Regions from separate parts of the Mesorhizobium sp. M0152 genome, predicted to be linked through region 1. Evidence: riboswitches for the same ligand, from Rfam matches in the RefSeq annotation. Region 1 holds a riboswitch; the other holds the start of a gene.
The links. A riboswitch is a leader RNA that binds a small molecule or an ion and turns the genes downstream of it on or off. The one in region 1 is predicted to bind S-adenosylmethionine.

Region 1 (7,886 bases):
CAGCGTCTATCAGATGACCGGCAATCTTTCCGGCGGCAACCAGCAGAAGGTGGTGCTGTCGAAATGGCTGTTCGCCGACCCGGAAGTGCTGATCCTGGACGAGCCGACGCGCGGCATCGATGTCGGCGCCAAATATGAAATCTATACGATCATCGCGCGCCTCGCCGCTGAAGGTAAGGCGATCGTGGTCATCTCGTCGGAAATGCCAGAACTGCTCGGCATCACCGACCGCATCTACGTCATGAACGAAGGCCGCATCGTCGGCGAAATGCCCGCGGCGGACGCAAGCCAAGAAAAAATCATGCGCGCCATCGTTCGGGGAGAAGGAAAAGCAGCATGAGTACGGAAAGCGCCCCCGCCCCGCAGAGCAACGTCGCCGAGGATGTAGGGCAGCGTCCACGCATCGCCGTATCGGCGCTGACGACGAACCTGCGCGAATACGGCCTGATCCTGGCGCTGATCGCCATCATGGTGTTCTTTCAGTTCACCACGTCGGGAACGCTGTTCAAACCGGTGAACCTGAGCAACCTGGTACAGCAGAACTCCTTCATCATCGTGATGGCGCTCGGCATGCTGCTGGTCATCGTGTCGGGCCATATCGACCTCAGCGTGGGGTCCGTGGCCGGCTTCATCGGCGCGCTGGCGGCGATGATGATGGTGATCTGGCCGCTCGGGATATTCAGCAACCCGCTGGTGGTTTCGATCGTCTGCCTGATCGTGGGCGGCCTGATCGGCGCGGCGCAAGGCTACTGGATCGCCTATCATCGAATACCGAGCTTCATCGTGACGCTGGCCGGCATGCTGATCTTCCGCGGCATCTGCCAGGCGCTGCTCGGCGGCGGATCTTCGGTCGGGCCGCTGCCTGCCGGCTTCAAGGCGCTCAGCTCCGGCTTCATTCCAGACGTCATCGGACCGCTGACGCTGATCCCGCCAACGGTGAATGCAGCCGGCAAGACGATTTTGGGCAGCGGCTTGACGCTGCACATGACGACGATCGTGCTGGGCCTGGTCGCTGTTCTGGCCTATGCCTATTTCGGGCTGCGGACGCGACGCAAACGCGAACGCCACGGCTATGAGGCCGAGCCCTTTCCCCTGTTCGTCATCAAGACGCTGGTCGGCAGTGCGCTGGCGTTGTTCCTGGTCTACCAGTTCGCCAGCTACAGGGGCCTGCCGGTGGTGCTGCTCGTCATGGGCTTGCTGATCTCGCTGTTCGTCTTCGTCACCAAGCGCATGACGATCGGCCGCCGCATCTATGCAATGGGCGGCAATGCCAAGGCCGCGCAGCTGTCGGGCATCAAGACCGAACGGCTGACGCTGATGGTGTTCATCAATATGGGCGTGCTGTCGGCGCTTGGCGGCCTGATCATCGCGGCGCGCCTTGGCCAGGCCGTGCCGGCCGCAGGCCTCGGCAGCGAACTCGACGTCATCGCCGCGGTGTTCATCGGCGGCGCCTCGGCGATGGGTGGCGTCGGTCAGGTCATCGGCGCGGTGGTCGGCGGCTTTATCATGGGCGTGATGAACAACGGCATGTCGATCATGGGCGTCAATGTCGACTGGCAGCAAGTGGTCAAGGGCCTGGTGCTGCTCGGCGCCGTGATCTTCGACGTCTACAACAAGAACAAGGCTTGAACAGGCTTCAGGCCAGGCAAGCAGGAGGCATACGGTCGCGGCGCTGCCGGCATTCGCCGGCTCGAAGAAGTCCCCTCAGGGACCGGGCTCGCGAGCGCAATCCGGATGAAGAGTTCAACCCGTGGCGCGGCCAGTCCGAGCCGCGCAGTTTAGGGTTTGCCAAAAGGCAACCATGCCAAGACATATGAGAGAGGACTGATAATGCTGATCTCGCAGATTCTCGACGACGCCGAGACCATCCGTGTCGTTGCCCGCAACGGCGGCAAGACCCGGATCATCAACGGGGCGCGCAGCGTCTATTCGCTGGCGATGGAAGCCGCCCGCACCGGCGTCGGCCTCGCCGCGCTGATCGAGCGCAAGGGGCTCGGCGAGACGATCGACCTGGAAGCCGCCTACAAGAAGGGGCGGCTTTTGTCGCCGATCAACCATCCCGATCCGGCGCATCTGCATCTGACCGGCACGGGGCTAACGCATCTCGGCTCGGCGGCGACGCGCGATTCCATGCACAAGAAGCTCAGCACCGATGGCGAGGAGCAACTCACCGATTCCATGAAGATGTTCCGCATGGGCCTGGAAGGCGGCAAACCCGCGAAAGGCCAGGTCGGCGTACAGCCGGAATGGTTCTACAAGGGCAATGGCACGATGGCCGTGGCGCCTGGCGCGGCACTGCTGTCACCGGCGTTCGCCAAGGACGCCGGCGAGGAGCCCGAGATTGCCGGCATCTATGTCATCGGCGACGACGGCGCGCCGTTCCGTGTCGGCTTCACGCTGTCGAACGAGTTTTCCGACCATGTCACCGAGCGTGTGAACTACCTTTTCCTTGCCCACTCCAAGCTGCGCAACGCCTCGTTTGGGCCGGAGATCCTGGTCGGCGATCTCCCCGCCGATGTCCGGGGCGCCTCGCGCATTTACCGCGACAGCAAGATGCTGTGGGAAAAGCCGTTCCTGTCGGGCGAAGCCAACATGTCGCACACCATCGCCAATCTCGAACACCACCATTTCAAATATTCGGCCTTCCGCCAGCCGGGCGACGTGCATGTGCACATGTTCGGCACCGCGACGCTGTCCTTCGCCGACGGTATCAAGACCGAAGCCGGCGACGTTTTCGAGATCGAAGCCACGGATTTCGGCCTGCCGCTGCGCAACCCGCTTGAGATCGAGCAGCCGGTGAAGGTGGCGGTGAAGGCGCTGTGATGGGGCGATCTCCCCACTCGCGGGGAGATCGGCAGTTTCTCAATAGATGTCGAAGTCGAAATACTTGGCCTGGATTTTCTTGTAGGTGCCGTCAGCGACGATGGCGTCGATGGCCGCGTTCAGCTTGTCGCGCAGCGCGGTGTCTTCCAGGCGCACGGCGATGCCGGCTTCGGTCTCCGTGCCCTTGACGTCGCCGACCATCTTGCAGCAGCCGTCGCTCGCCTTCTTCATCCAGTCCATCAGCACGAACTTGTCCGAGAGGACGGCGTCGAGGCGGCCGTTCTGGAGATCGGTGATCGCCTCTTCCTGGGTCGGGTAGAGCTTCGCCTCGGCGCCTGCCTTGCCATAGACGTCCTGGGCGTAGTTGGCCTGTGTTGTCGAAGCCTGTGCGCCGACCGTCTTACCGGCGAGTGCCGCCGGTTCGGTCGAGGCGATGTCGCTGTTCTTCAGGGCGACGAGCGAGAGCGGTGTCGTATAGTATTTGTGGGTAAAGGCGACCTGCTTCTTGCGCTCCTCGGTGATGCTCATCGAGGCGATGATGGCATCGAACTTCTTGGCCTGCAGGGCGGGAATGATGCCGTCCCAGTCCTGCGTGACGATTTCGCACTCGACCTTCATCTGCGCGCACAGGGCGTTTGCGATGTCGATATCGAAGCCGACGACCTTGCCGTCCGACGTGATGGTGTTGAACGGCGGATAGGCGCCCTCGGTGCCGATCTTGATTTTTTCCGCCGCCTCGGCCGACAGCGAGCCGGCACCGAGCGCCAGCATGGCGGCCGCCGCCCCCGACAGGATCCATTTCGAAATCTGCATCTTCTTGTTCCCCTTGAGTGCCGTCATGTCGAGGCCGGCAACGGCAGCCAAGCATGGCCCGCCATGACAGGCAAGTATTTTGCCTGACTGGAATCGACGTTCAGCGCGCGGCGCGAAAATGCTTCGACAATTTCAGGCCCTGCGCCTGGTAGTTGGAGCCGAGATCGGTGCCATAGAGCGCCTGTGGCCGTTTCAGCATGTGTTCGTAGACCAGCCGGCCGACGATCTGGCCATGATCGAGAATGAACGGCACTTCATGGCTGCGCACTTCGAGCACCGCCCGGCTGCCGGTACCGCCAGCCGCCGAGTGACCGAAGCCTGGATCGAAGAAACCGGCGTAGTGAACGCGAAACTCGCCGACCAATGGATCGAAGGGTGTCATCTCAGCGGCGTAAAGCGGGGGCACATGCACCGCCTCCTGGCTGACCAGGATGTAGAACTCGTCCGGGTCGAGCACCAATTCGCCGGCGCCGCTCTTGTGGATCGGCTCCCAGAAATCGACGACCTCCTGTGCTGCGCGCTTGTCGACGTCGACGAGGCCGGTGTGATGCTTGCCGCGATAGCCGACCAGCCCGCTTTGATCGCCTTTGAGGTCGATCGACAGCGCGATGCCGCCGCCGGAGATGTTCGGCGGCTCGGTGGCGACAAGCATCTCGGCGCGATGCAACTCGCTCAGTTCGGCCTCCGACAAGAGCGCGTTGCCGGTGCGGAAGCGTATCTGCGACAGGCGCGAGCCAGTGCGCGCAACGATCGGGAAGGTGCGCGGGCTGACTTCGAGGTACAGCGGGCCATGGTAGCCGGCGGCGATCTTGTCGAACTCGTGGCCGCGGTCGGTCATGACACGGGTGAAGATGTCTAGCCGTCCGGTCGAGCTCTTCGGATTGGCCGAGGCGGAAATCTTCGCCGGCAGCGCCAGGGTTTCGAGCAGGGGCACGATATAGACGCAGCCGGTTTCCAGCACGGCGCCGTCGGCGAGGCTGATCTCGTGCAGCTTCAACCGGTCGAGTTTTTCCGACACCTTGTGGTTGGGCCCGGGCAGGAAAGAAGCGCGCACCCGCCAGGCCTTGTCGCCAAGCCTCAGATCGAGGCTGGCCGGCTGGATCTGGTCGGCATCGAGCGCGCGCGGCGACTTCAGCGCGCCGGACTGGAACAGCGCCGAAATGTCCTGATCGGGAAGAATGCCTGTCTGCCGCAAAGGCCGCCTGCTCCAAGACCGGGCGATTTCTTGTCGCAGATCCCTGCCGCAAAACCGTGGAACGCTTCTGCCGAACCTGCTTGGTACAACTCTCTTAATGAAGCCGACAATTGACGCAAGCGTGGCGCGGGTCTAAAGGGTCGTTATCCCGTGGTGATTTGGCCGGTCGGCTTGCAGCCACGTTAAACAAGTCGCTAAAGGACCGTCGGGCCGCGAGGCCGTATGGACCGGTTGCGACTTTCGCGGCCGGTTTTTTTGTGTCTGGAACAAAACAATGAGCACCAAGAAGCGTAACTGGAAACCTCAGACCGCACTCGTGCACGGCGGAACCCTGCGTTCCGGCTTCGGCGAAACCTCCGAGGCGATGTACCTGACCCAAGGTTATGTCTATGAAACGGCGCAGGCCGCCGAAGCTCGCTTCAAGGGCGAGGAACCGGGCTTCATCTATTCGCGCTACGCCAATCCGACCGTCGACATGTTCGAGAAGCGCATGTGCGCGCTGGAAGGCGCGGAGGATGCACGCGCCACGGCCTCCGGCATGGCGGCGGTGACGGCGGCGCTCCTGTGCAGCGCCAAGGCTGGCGACCACATCGTGGCGGCGCGCGCGCTGTTCGGCTCCTGCCGCTGGGTGGTCGAGACGCTGGCACCGCGGTACGGCATCGAGGCCACGCTGGTCGACGGCACCGACATCGCCAACTGGGAAAAGGCGGTCAGGCCCAACACCAAGCTGTTCTTCCTGGAAAGCCCGACCAACCCGACGCTGGAAGTCGTCGACATCGCCGCCGTCGCCGCGCTTGCCAATTCGATCGGCGCGCGGCTTGTCGTCGACAATGTCTTTGCCACGCCCTTGCAGCAGAAGCCACTGCAGCTCGGCGCGCACATCGTCGTTTATTCGGCGACCAAACACATTGACGGCCAGGGCCGCTGTCTGGGCGGCGTGATCCTGTCGGACAAGAAGTGGATCGATGAGAATTTGCACGATTATTTCCGCCACACAGGTCCGAGCCTGTCCCCCTTCAATGCCTGGACGCTGTTGAAAGGCCTGGAGACGCTGCCCCTGCGCGTGCGCCAGCAGACGGAGAGCGCCGGCAAGATCGCCGATTTCCTGGCCGAGCAGCCGCAGATTGCCCGCGTCATCTATCCCGGCCGCGCCGACCATCCGCAGGCCGATATCGTCAGGAAGCAGATGTCGGGCGGCTCGACGCTGATCTGCCTCGAGGTCAAGGGCGGCAAGCAGGCGGCCTTCGCCTTGCAGAACGCGCTGGACATCGTGCTGATCTCCAACAATCTCGGCGACGCCAAGAGCCTGATCACCCATCCAGCGACAACGACGCACAAGAATTTGAGCGACGAGGCGCGGGCCGAACTCGGCATCGGGCCGGGTACGCTCAGGCTGTCGGTCGGCCTGGAAGATAGCGACGATCTTCTGGAAGACATCGCACAGGCGTTGAAGGCCGCAATATAGGATCGGCCCAGGTAGCGCGCCTGGCTGCCATCAGGCACTCGACGGCGTCTCTTCCAGTTCGGCGGCCTTGGTGCCAATGGTCATCGCGTTGCCGCGCCAGTCGACGGCGCCGCCAAGCCAGCCGCGCGCCCACATCCCCGGCACGATCATGTCGCGCATCATCATAGCCGCGATCATGCGCGGCGACAGGTGCCAGCCCTTGCCCCAAGCCAGGGCGCATTCCGGAAGATAGAAGGCCGCCAGCACGGCGACGAAGGTCAGCGGCAGGCTGAAACCGGCACTCGCCGCCGCTACCAGCGCAAGCACCAGCGGCACCGCGGCGCCGGTCAGGATTTCGGGCGCGAAGAAGAGCGGGAAGGTGACGCGGCGCAGTCGCGCCCAACGGGCCTGGCGCGACCAGATCTCGCCAAGCGTGCGCCGGCCGAGCGGCTGCTCGAACGGCGAGGAAACGAGATTGACGCGCAAGCCGAGGCCGTTCACCAGTTTGGTCGCGGCGGCGTCCTCGGCGATCTCAGCCGCCAGCGCGCGGATGCCGCCATTGGCGTCGAGCATCGGCTTGTTCCAGAGCATGCTCTTGCCCTGCGCGAAGCCAAGGCCGAGCGCCTCGCCGGCATATTGCCAGCGGGCCTGCAGCGTGTTGAGGAAGGCGCATTCGACATCGGCCCAGAACCCGTCGGGCCGGGAGCCGATCGGCGTCGAGCAGACAAGACCGGTTTCCGGCCCCCATGCCGCCAGCAGATGCTGGACGTAATCCCTCGGCATCAGCACGTTGGAATCGGCAAGGATAACCCAGTCGTGGCGCGCCGCCTCCCATCCCTTGACGCAATTGTTGAGCTTGGGATTGGCGCTGACGCGGTCATTGCCGATCAGCAAGCGGGCGGGCACGGCGGGAAAGCGGGCGGTGGCGGCGCGGATCAGTTTGACCACCGGATCGTCGGCATGGGCGACACAGAAGATCAGTTCGTAGCGTGGCCAGTCGAGCGAGAAAGCGCGTTGCAGCGTCTCGCGCGTAAACGGCTCGACGCCGCGCGAAGGCACGACGATCGACACCGGCATCGGCTTGCCGGTCGGCGGTGCCATGATGTGGCGTCGCCTCAGGCGCGAGGCGGCGAGCACGATGCTGGCGATGTTCAAGACAATGAGAGCAGTAGAAAGCGATGCGGCTATGAGAGCGAGTTCCATCGAGATCCGGTCACTCCACAAAAACCGGCCCGCGCAGGGCCGTTTTCGACAGTTCGACAGAGCGCCCGAGTCGCCCGGCGGTGGTTGGCGCACACCATCATTGTCATGTGTCACTTAAATGACATTGTTTGTCGGCACCTGCCCCCTCAGGGTTGGCGACAAAGGCCGCGCTCCGTTGACCGAACCGCGGAGAGCGCCGAAAGTTCCGCCTGGATTGTTTGGAGCCGCTCATGTATCGCGCCGTCACGCGCCAGATCGAAGTGCAGGTCAGGCCATTTTACCTCGAGGATCGCTCGGATCCTTCGGAGAACCGCTATGTCTGGGGCTACCACATAACGATCGACAACCAGTCGGACGAGTTCGTGCAACTGTTGTCGCGCTATTGGCACATCACCGACGGCACCGGCC
Region 2 (7,886 bases), on a different contig from region 1:
TCTTGTCCGATCCGTATTTCCCAGAACTCGACCGCTGAGCCTCTTGGCCCGACCAGCCTAGATGGGAGGTTCATTGTTTCACGGAAACGGTGAACCGCTCTAACTCTTTGTTTCAACGCAATTCCCTAGGGAAAGCGCTACGCGCTTTTCCCGGAAAAACCGTTTCACACCTTTTCCTGGACTTCCCCTTTTCTCGGCCCCTCGCCATATCCGCCTCGACGCTAAAAAATCGCCGCTCATGTCATCCGCCGCACTGCCGTCCAACCGCCGCCAAATGACGATTCCGGGGCCTAGCGCCTCAATTGCAACACCCTCGCCAATAGATGACGTCTGAACGCCATCGCGAAGCCGGCCCGGCCCTGCCTGCGATCGCATGGAATCCTACTACGTCTGGGGCAATCGCCTTGCGGCCGGCGCCGGGGCAGATTGCGCTTGCGAGGCCGGCTGAAGAGGCTTCGGCAGCATGCGCGCCGCTGGTACCATTCACCAGCCTACCAGGCGATATTATCGCTGCGGACCGATAATTCCGAGGCTGACGTGGTATTCGCCGACGGTGTCGAACATCCACACAAGGCCACGGATATCCTGGAGTAGGACTAGGCTTTATCGCTTCAGCAAAAACACTGCCTGCTGGCCGAAGAAATTCCAGAACCACCACGGCATCGACAGGCCGATCTTCTGGCCGTTGGCGTCGAGCGCGGTTGCCCTCTCCACCGTCGCGCCAAGCTCGTCGCACAGATTGACGAAGTCGCGGATGGTGCAGAAATGGATGTTGGGCGTGTCGTACCAGGAATAGGGCAGGTCCTTGGTCACCGGCATGCGGCCCTTGACGAACAGCGACAGGCGCACCCGCCAATGCCCGAAATTGGGGAAGGAAACGATGGCGCGGTTGCCGATCCTGAGCAATTCGTCGAGCACCAGTTTCGGATTGCGGGTCGCCTGCAAGGTCTGCGACAGCACGACGAAATCAAAACCCTTGTCGGGATAGAATTGGAGGTCCTTGTCGGCATCTCCCTGAATGACCGAGAGGCCGCGCGCCACGCATTCGTTGACGCCGCGCTGCGACAGTTCAAGACCGCGGCCGTCGACCTGCTTGGTGTCCTGCAGCAATTCGAGCAGCAAACCATCGCCCGAGCCGACATCGAGCACGCGGGATCGCGGCGGGATGAGGTTGGCGACGACTTCGAGGTCGACGCGCTGGTCGCGGTTGACGCTCATGGTTCTTTCCTTGGCCAGGCACATTTTCCCAATTCGGACGATGCCCGATTTTGCCGGATCATAGACTTAGCCCTCTCGCCCTCGCGGCCGAGCCGATGAAGCCGTTGATGGCGGCAAACAGTTCCGGTTCGTCGAGCAGGAAGGCGTCATGGCCGCGATCGGTCTCGATCTCGACGAAGGACACCGATGCGCCGGCGGCGTTGAGCGCATGCACGATCGAGCGGCTCTCCTCGGTCGGAAACAGCCAATCCGAGGTAAAGGACACCAGGCAGAAGCGGGTTTTCGTGCCGGCGAAGGCGTCGGCCAACAGGCCGCCATGGTCGGCGGCGAGGTCGAAATAGTCCATCGACCGCGTCATATAGAGGTAGGAGTTGGCGTCGAAACGATCGACGAAGGTCATGCCTTGGTGGCGCAGATAGCTTTCGATCTGGAAGTCGGCGTCGAAGCCGAAGGTGAGCGCCTCGCGATCCTGCAAATTGCGGCCGAATTTGCGGTGCAGGGCAGCTTCCGAAAGATAGGTGATGTGGGCGGCCATGCGCGCCACCGCCAGCCCTTTTTCCGGGCGCTTGCCGTGTTCGAAATATTTGCCGGCATGCCAGTCCGGGTCGGCCATCACGGCTTGCCGGCCGACCTCGTGGAAAGCGATGTTCTGCGAGGAATGGCGGGCGCCAGTGGCTATCGGCAGCGCCGAGAAGACGCGCTCCGGATAGCTCGACGCCCATTGCAGCACCTGCATGCCGCCCATCGAGCCGCCGAGCACGCAAAACAGCTTTTCGATGCCGAAATGGTCGATCAGCATCTGCTGCGCGCGCACCATGTCGCGGATGGTGATGACCGGCAGGTCGAGCCCGTAGGGTTTGCCGGTGACGGGGTTGGTCGAGGCCGGACCGGTGGAGCCAAGACAGCCGCCGATGACGTTGGAGCAGATGACGAAGAAGCGATTGGTGTCGATGATCTTGCCGGGGCCGATCAGCACTTCCCACCAGCCGGGTTTGCCGGTCACCGGATTGGTGCTGGCGACGTGCTGGTCGCCGGTCAGCGCATGGCAGACGAGGATGGCATTGGAGCGGGCGCCGTTCAGCGTACCGTAGGTCTGGTAGGCGATCTGGAATGGCGACAGCAGCGTGCCGGCGTCCAGCTTCAGCGGCTTGTCCGCCCCAAAGCGCAATACCGGGCTCGACGGTTGGTCGGCCTCGTTGGTCTTCCCAGCGCGCAGAGCGGCCATTCGCATCTCTCTTGCTGCACCTTGCCCTGCGAAAATCGCCGCCGATGCGTTCGTCCGGCCGGCAGCGGACAACAAAAAACCGGCATTTGCCTTCACAAAGCCGGTTACGTCCACGCAAACGGCCCTTTAGCGAATTGTTTAACGTGGCTGCAAGCCGACCGGCCAAATCACCACGGAACTGATGCTGCCCTTCTAGAACTCGCCCGCCTTGCCGTCAATGCCGAGGCTGGCCTCACCGCCAGCTCTCGACATTGCCGGTCACGGCTTGTATTTCCGCTGCGGCTTCCCTGCGGAAGCGTTCTCGACGGATTTTGCGACATGAGCCAGATACCGGACAAGGCACGTCCAACCCCGCGCGCGGGCATCATGGATATCGATGCCTATGTGCCGGGCAAAAGTGCCGCGCCCGCCGGCGTCGCCAAGGTGTACAAGCTGTCGTCGAACGAGAATCCGCTCGGGCCCTCGCCCAAGGCGATCGAAGCCGCGCGCGAGGTCGCCGGAAAGCTCGACGTCTATCCCGATGGCACCGCCCGGCGGCTACGCGAGGCGATCGCCGAGGTGCATGGCCTCAACGCGCAGAACATCATCTGTTCCAACGGTTCCGACGAGATCCTCGGCCTGCTGGCGCAGACCTATCTCTCGCCCGGCGACGAGGCGATCTTCACCGAACATGCTTTCATGGTCTACAAGATCTACATCCAGTCGGCAGGCGCCACGCCGGTCGCGGTCAAGGAGACCGACGAGCGAGCCGACATCGACGCGATGCTTGCCGCCGTCACGCCGCGCACCAAGATCGTCTTTCTCGCCAATCCCAACAATCCGACCGGCACCTATGTGCCGTTCCAGGAAGTGCGTCGCCTGCATGCGGGCCTGCCGCGCAACGTGCTTCTGGTGCTCGATGCCGCCTACGCCGAATATGTCCGCCGCAACGATTACGAGGCCGGCATCGAACTGGTCGGCAGCGCCGAAAACGTGGTGATGACCCGCACCTTCTCCAAGATCGGGCTTGGCGGCGCGCGGATCGGCTGGATGTATGCGCCGATGCGCATCGTCGACGCGATCAACCGGGTGCGCGGCCCGTTCAACGTCAACGCGACGGCGATCGAAGCCGGTATCGCGGCGATCCGCGATCGCGACCATGTCGAGCGCAGCGTCGCGCACAACGAGACCTGGCTGGCATGGCTGAGCGAGGAATTGACCAAGCTCGGATTGCGGGTGACGCCCAGCGTCGGCAATTTCATCCTCATCCATTTTCCCGACGACCAGAGGCATTCGGCAGCCGCGGCGGACGATTATCTGACGGCGCGCGGCTATATATTGCGGCGCGTTTCCGGCTATGGCTTTCCCAACGCGCTGCGCATGACCGTCGGTACCGAAGAGGCCAATCGCGGCGTTGTCGCCGCACTCACGACATTCCTGAAAAGCTAGAACGCCATGACATCACCGATGTTCGAAAAGATCGCGCTGGTAGGCATCGGCCTGATCGGCTCGTCGTTGGCCCGCGTCATCCATCGCGAGGGCCTAGCCCGCCACGTCGCCATCTCGACCCGCAGCGCCGCGACGCTGATGCGGGCGAAGGAGCTCGAGCTTGGCTCCTCCTACACCACCGATGCGAAAGAGGCGGCCCGCGACGCGGATCTGATCATCGTGTCTGTGCCAGTCGGCTCGTCCGGCGCTGTGGCGGCGGAAATCGCGCCGGAGCTGAAGCAAGGCGCGATCCTCACCGATGTCGGCTCGACCAAGGCATCGGTCATCGCGCAGATGCAGCCCTACGTGCCGGCAGGCGTCCATTTCATTCCCGGCCATCCGCTGGCGGGTACGGAGAAATCCGGTCCGGATGCCGGATTCGCCGATTTGTTCGACAATCGCTGGTGCATCTTCACGCCGTTGCCCGAGACCGACCCGGATGCGCTGGAGAAGCTGTCGGAATTCTGGCGCCGCTGTGGCGCCAATATCGACACGATGGACCCGCAGCACCATGACATGACGCTGGCCATCGTCTCGCATCTGCCGCATATCATCGCCTACAATATCGTTGGCACCGCCGACGATCTGGAATCGGTGACCAAGACTGAAGTGATCAAGTATTCCGCCTCCGGCTTTCGCGATTTCACCCGTCTCGCCGCATCCGACCCGACCATGTGGCGGGATGTATGCCTGCACAACAAGGACGCCATCCTCGAAATGCTCGCGCGGTTCTCGGAAGACCTGGCGTTCCTGCAAAGAGCAATCCGCTGGGGCGACGGCGAAAAACTCTTCGATCTGTTCACCCGCACCCGTGCCGTACGCCGTTCGATCATCGAGGCCGGCCAGGACATCGACGTGCCTGATTTCGGCCGTCAGGCGGTCGAGCATCCGGCAAAGAACTAGGTGTTCCCCGCCTAAAGCGCGTCGCGTTTGAACGGATTCATGCGACGCGCTTGGGTTCTTGTTCTAATGCATGTCGTTATCGCAAAACCGCTGCGCATTTTTGCGCGACAGGCGTTAGCTCGCTGGCCAGTGGCTTTCCATCATCGCCAGCGTCTCAGTCCGGTCTGGCGCGCCCAGCCTGCCGCCGAAGCGCAGGCATTTGAGCGCGGCGGCGGCACTGGCAAAACGCAAGGCCTGCTCCACCGGCAGGCCTTCCGCCAGCCCGACGGCAAAGGCGCCGTGAAAGACGTCCCCGGCGGCCAGCGTGTCGACTGCCTCGATCCTTGGCGCCGCGACATGACGGGACGCTCCCGCCGTTCGATCGAACCACCAGCTTCCCGCCGCGCCGCCGGTCACCGCGACAAATGCATCGGTGCGCCCGGCCAGCACCTCGCAGGTCAGGCGTGGATCGAGGTGCTGACCGCACAGAATGCGCGCCGCCGGCTCGGAGGCCACGATGTGCGATGCCAGCGGCAACAACTGCTCCAGCACATCTCGCGGCGCGGTGTCGGCATCGAGGATCGCCGGCCGGCCGATGGCGCGTGCCGCCTCCAGGGCAAGAGCAGCCGCACCCGGCCAGCGCACGTCGACCAGCACGGCATCGAATGCGGAGAGATCGGCGACCGGTAGAGCCTCGGGATCGGCCTGCGCGAGCCTGTCGTAGAAAGGCACGATGATGCGTTCGCCTTGCGCATCTACCAGGATCGAGGCCAGTGCCGAGCGGGCGCCAGGAACGCGGCGGACATGAGTGCAATCGACGCCCTCGGCCTCGATCGCGGCAACCAGATGGTCGCCGACCAGATCATCGCCGGCGCTTGCCCACAACGACACTTCGGCTCCCAGCCGATGCGCGGCGCAGGCAGCACTGGTCGCCATGCCCGAGGCGATCTGGATGCCGTCGGAGGCGATGAACTTCCCCTGATTGGCGGGCAGGGTCTCGACGCGCAAGATGGTGTCCAGCGTCAGCGCGCCAACACTCAGCAGCTTCACGGGTCTGGCCATGGCAGCGCTATTCCACCGGCTTGATCTTGCCCAGCGGGATGAAGCCGAGCGACGCCTTGCCCTTGACCACCTTCAGCGGCAACGACGGTGCGTTGCCGAGCATGGCCAATGCGGAAAAACCCTGTTCGATCGCATTCTTCTGCTCGGGTATGGCGCCAGCAAGGATCGATGCCACCGCCTTCGGATCCTTGATTCTGATCATCAGATCGGCATCGACGAGGCCCCCGGCATCGACCGACAGCGGTCCCGAAACGGTGACGCGCGCCGTGCCCGACGACAGGTCGAGGTTGCGGATCTCGATCATCTGGCCGCGCAGGCTTTGCACATGCGTGCCGATCAGAGCAACGCCGTTTTTCAGCGTGACGTCGCCGCTGGCATCGAACGGCGGCAGCACGCGTCCGCCGACGGCATCGGGATCGATCTCAAGATCGATGAAGCTGCCGAGATAATCGAGATCGCCTCCGTTCGGCTGCAATTGGCCGGCCGCCTTGCCGGCGCTGAACAGTTCCACCGGATCGGCGTCGTCAGCCGGATCGGTCTGACCGGACAGGCCCTCCGCCCGCAGCGAAATCCGCCGTGGCAGCGGCCATGACAGGTTGATATTGGCCTGCAGACTGTCCCAGTCGATCCACAGCGGCACCATGCCCGGAACCGAGGTTCTGAGCGGACCGCGCATGTCGGCCACCGGCGACAGAGGCTGGATGATTTGGGCGACGGCATGGATGGAGCCGGCGGATGCCGCGATGTTCCTGGTGTCGTCCTGATAGGCAAGGCTATCGCAGGAGACGACAAAGCTCAGGGGATAGCCGCTGACCTGGAGATTGGCGCAGCCGGCCTCGACGCCATTCTTGTTGAGCGCGGCAACTGCCTTGTCTGCTTCGCTCCTGACCCTGTCGGCCAGATAGAACCAGCCGCCGCTATAGACGGCGAACAGCACGACGATGAACGCCGCAAGCCACCACAGACGGCGACGGTTACTCGGTTGGCGCTCGTCGCTTGACGTCATGCTTTGGCTCTCATTAACGCAGGTGTTGTGAAACGTATGGGGTGTCGTGAAAACGCATGGGGGTGTTGCGGACGGATTTTCGATTCCGACGACAATAGGTAGACAGAGACGGACGGAAAAAACACCGATTCCCTTGCGGTGTTGCCATTCTTTGCAATCAGGCGCGGCGATATGGGCGTTTTTGGGTGTTTGGCTATGGTTCGCTGATATGGCGGCCGGGTTTCGCGCATGTGGAGACGCAGCGCGCGCGCCTTTACGGCCATCGACGCTCGCTTTGCGTTTATTCCTTCGTGCACCGCGGCACGCGCCGCCGCCCGGGCCTGGTGCTCGGCCTCGACTGTGGCGGCTCCTGCGTGGGCCTGGCGTTCCGCGTTCCCGGCGAACTGCGTGACGAGGTCATGGCCTACCTGCGCGAGCGCGAACTGGTCACCAGCGTCTATCTCGAACGCATGCTCAAGATCCGCCTCGACGATGCGCGCATGGTCGAGGCGGTGGCTTACATCGTCGACCGCAAGCACCAGCAATATGCGGGCGCGCTGGACGTCGCGGATGCGGCGACCGTGGTGCGCGGCGCTGTCGGCCAGTCCGGCAACAACGAGGAATACGTGCTCAGCACGCTGAAGCACCTAGAGGCGCTGGGCATCCGGGACCACTGGCTGGAAGAGGTGGCCAGGCTGGTCGCGCCCGACGCTACATGGTGAAGATCTGCTTTCCGAGGTCGGCGTGGTCCAGGCTGTTGGCGATGGCAAGCTTGAACGATGCCAGCGGATGAAGCCCGCCAACTGGAACATGAAAATCCGGTTGGCCGAAGACGTCGACAATCTCGCGCAGGGTCGGACTGTCGGCTTTCACCGGTGGCGAGAAGAAGTAGCGGTAGATATTGGCCCTGATTTCGACGCCGCTCAGCAGCACGTCGAAATTGTGCAGTTCGTAGCGTTCCGTGCTCATGCCGCCATTGATGACCATCTGACCGCCAAGCGCGAGGCTGCGGATCAGTTCGCCGCTGACAGGCCCGCCGACATTGTC

Region 2: another riboswitch for S-adenosylmethionine. It lies ahead of metX (homoserine O-acetyltransferase MetX); the one in region 1 lies ahead of NKJ26_RS25925 (O-succinylhomoserine sulfhydrylase).

The regions. Positions count from the first base shown of each region.
Region 1 is NZ_JAMYTH010000033.1:52,198-60,083, forward strand. It holds gene mmsA (multiple monosaccharide ABC transporter ATP-binding protein) at 1-340, shown strand, start outside; gene mmsB (multiple monosaccharide ABC transporter permease) at 337-1,629, shown strand; gene araD1 (AraD1 family protein) at 1,831-2,823, shown strand; gene NKJ26_RS25915 (ABC transporter substrate-binding protein) at 2,863-3,636, opposite strand; gene NKJ26_RS25920 (2'-deoxycytidine 5'-triphosphate deaminase) at 3,737-4,831, opposite strand; SAM riboswitch at 4,972-5,049, shown strand; gene NKJ26_RS25925 (O-succinylhomoserine sulfhydrylase) at 5,106-6,296, shown strand; gene NKJ26_RS25930 (ceramide glucosyltransferase) at 6,327-7,478, opposite strand; gene apaG (Co2+/Mg2+ efflux facilitator ApaG/CorD) at 7,709-7,886, shown strand, end outside.
Region 2 is NZ_JAMYTH010000034.1:9,762-17,647, forward strand. It holds gene NKJ26_RS26020 (DUF1194 domain-containing protein) at 1-38, shown strand, start outside; partial or broken gene NKJ26_RS26025 (DUF1330 domain-containing protein) at 457-594, shown strand; gene metW (methionine biosynthesis protein MetW) at 604-1,218, opposite strand; gene metX (homoserine O-acetyltransferase MetX) at 1,277-2,443, opposite strand; SAM riboswitch at 2,550-2,627, opposite strand; gene hisC (histidinol-phosphate transaminase) at 2,762-3,871, shown strand; gene NKJ26_RS26045 (prephenate/arogenate dehydrogenase family protein) at 3,878-4,813, shown strand; gene NKJ26_RS26050 (sugar kinase) at 4,928-5,854, opposite strand; gene NKJ26_RS26055 (DUF2125 domain-containing protein) at 5,862-6,860, opposite strand; gene NKJ26_RS26060 (gamma-glutamylcyclotransferase) at 7,046-7,561, shown strand; gene NKJ26_RS26065 (quinone oxidoreductase family protein) at 7,551-7,886, opposite strand, start outside.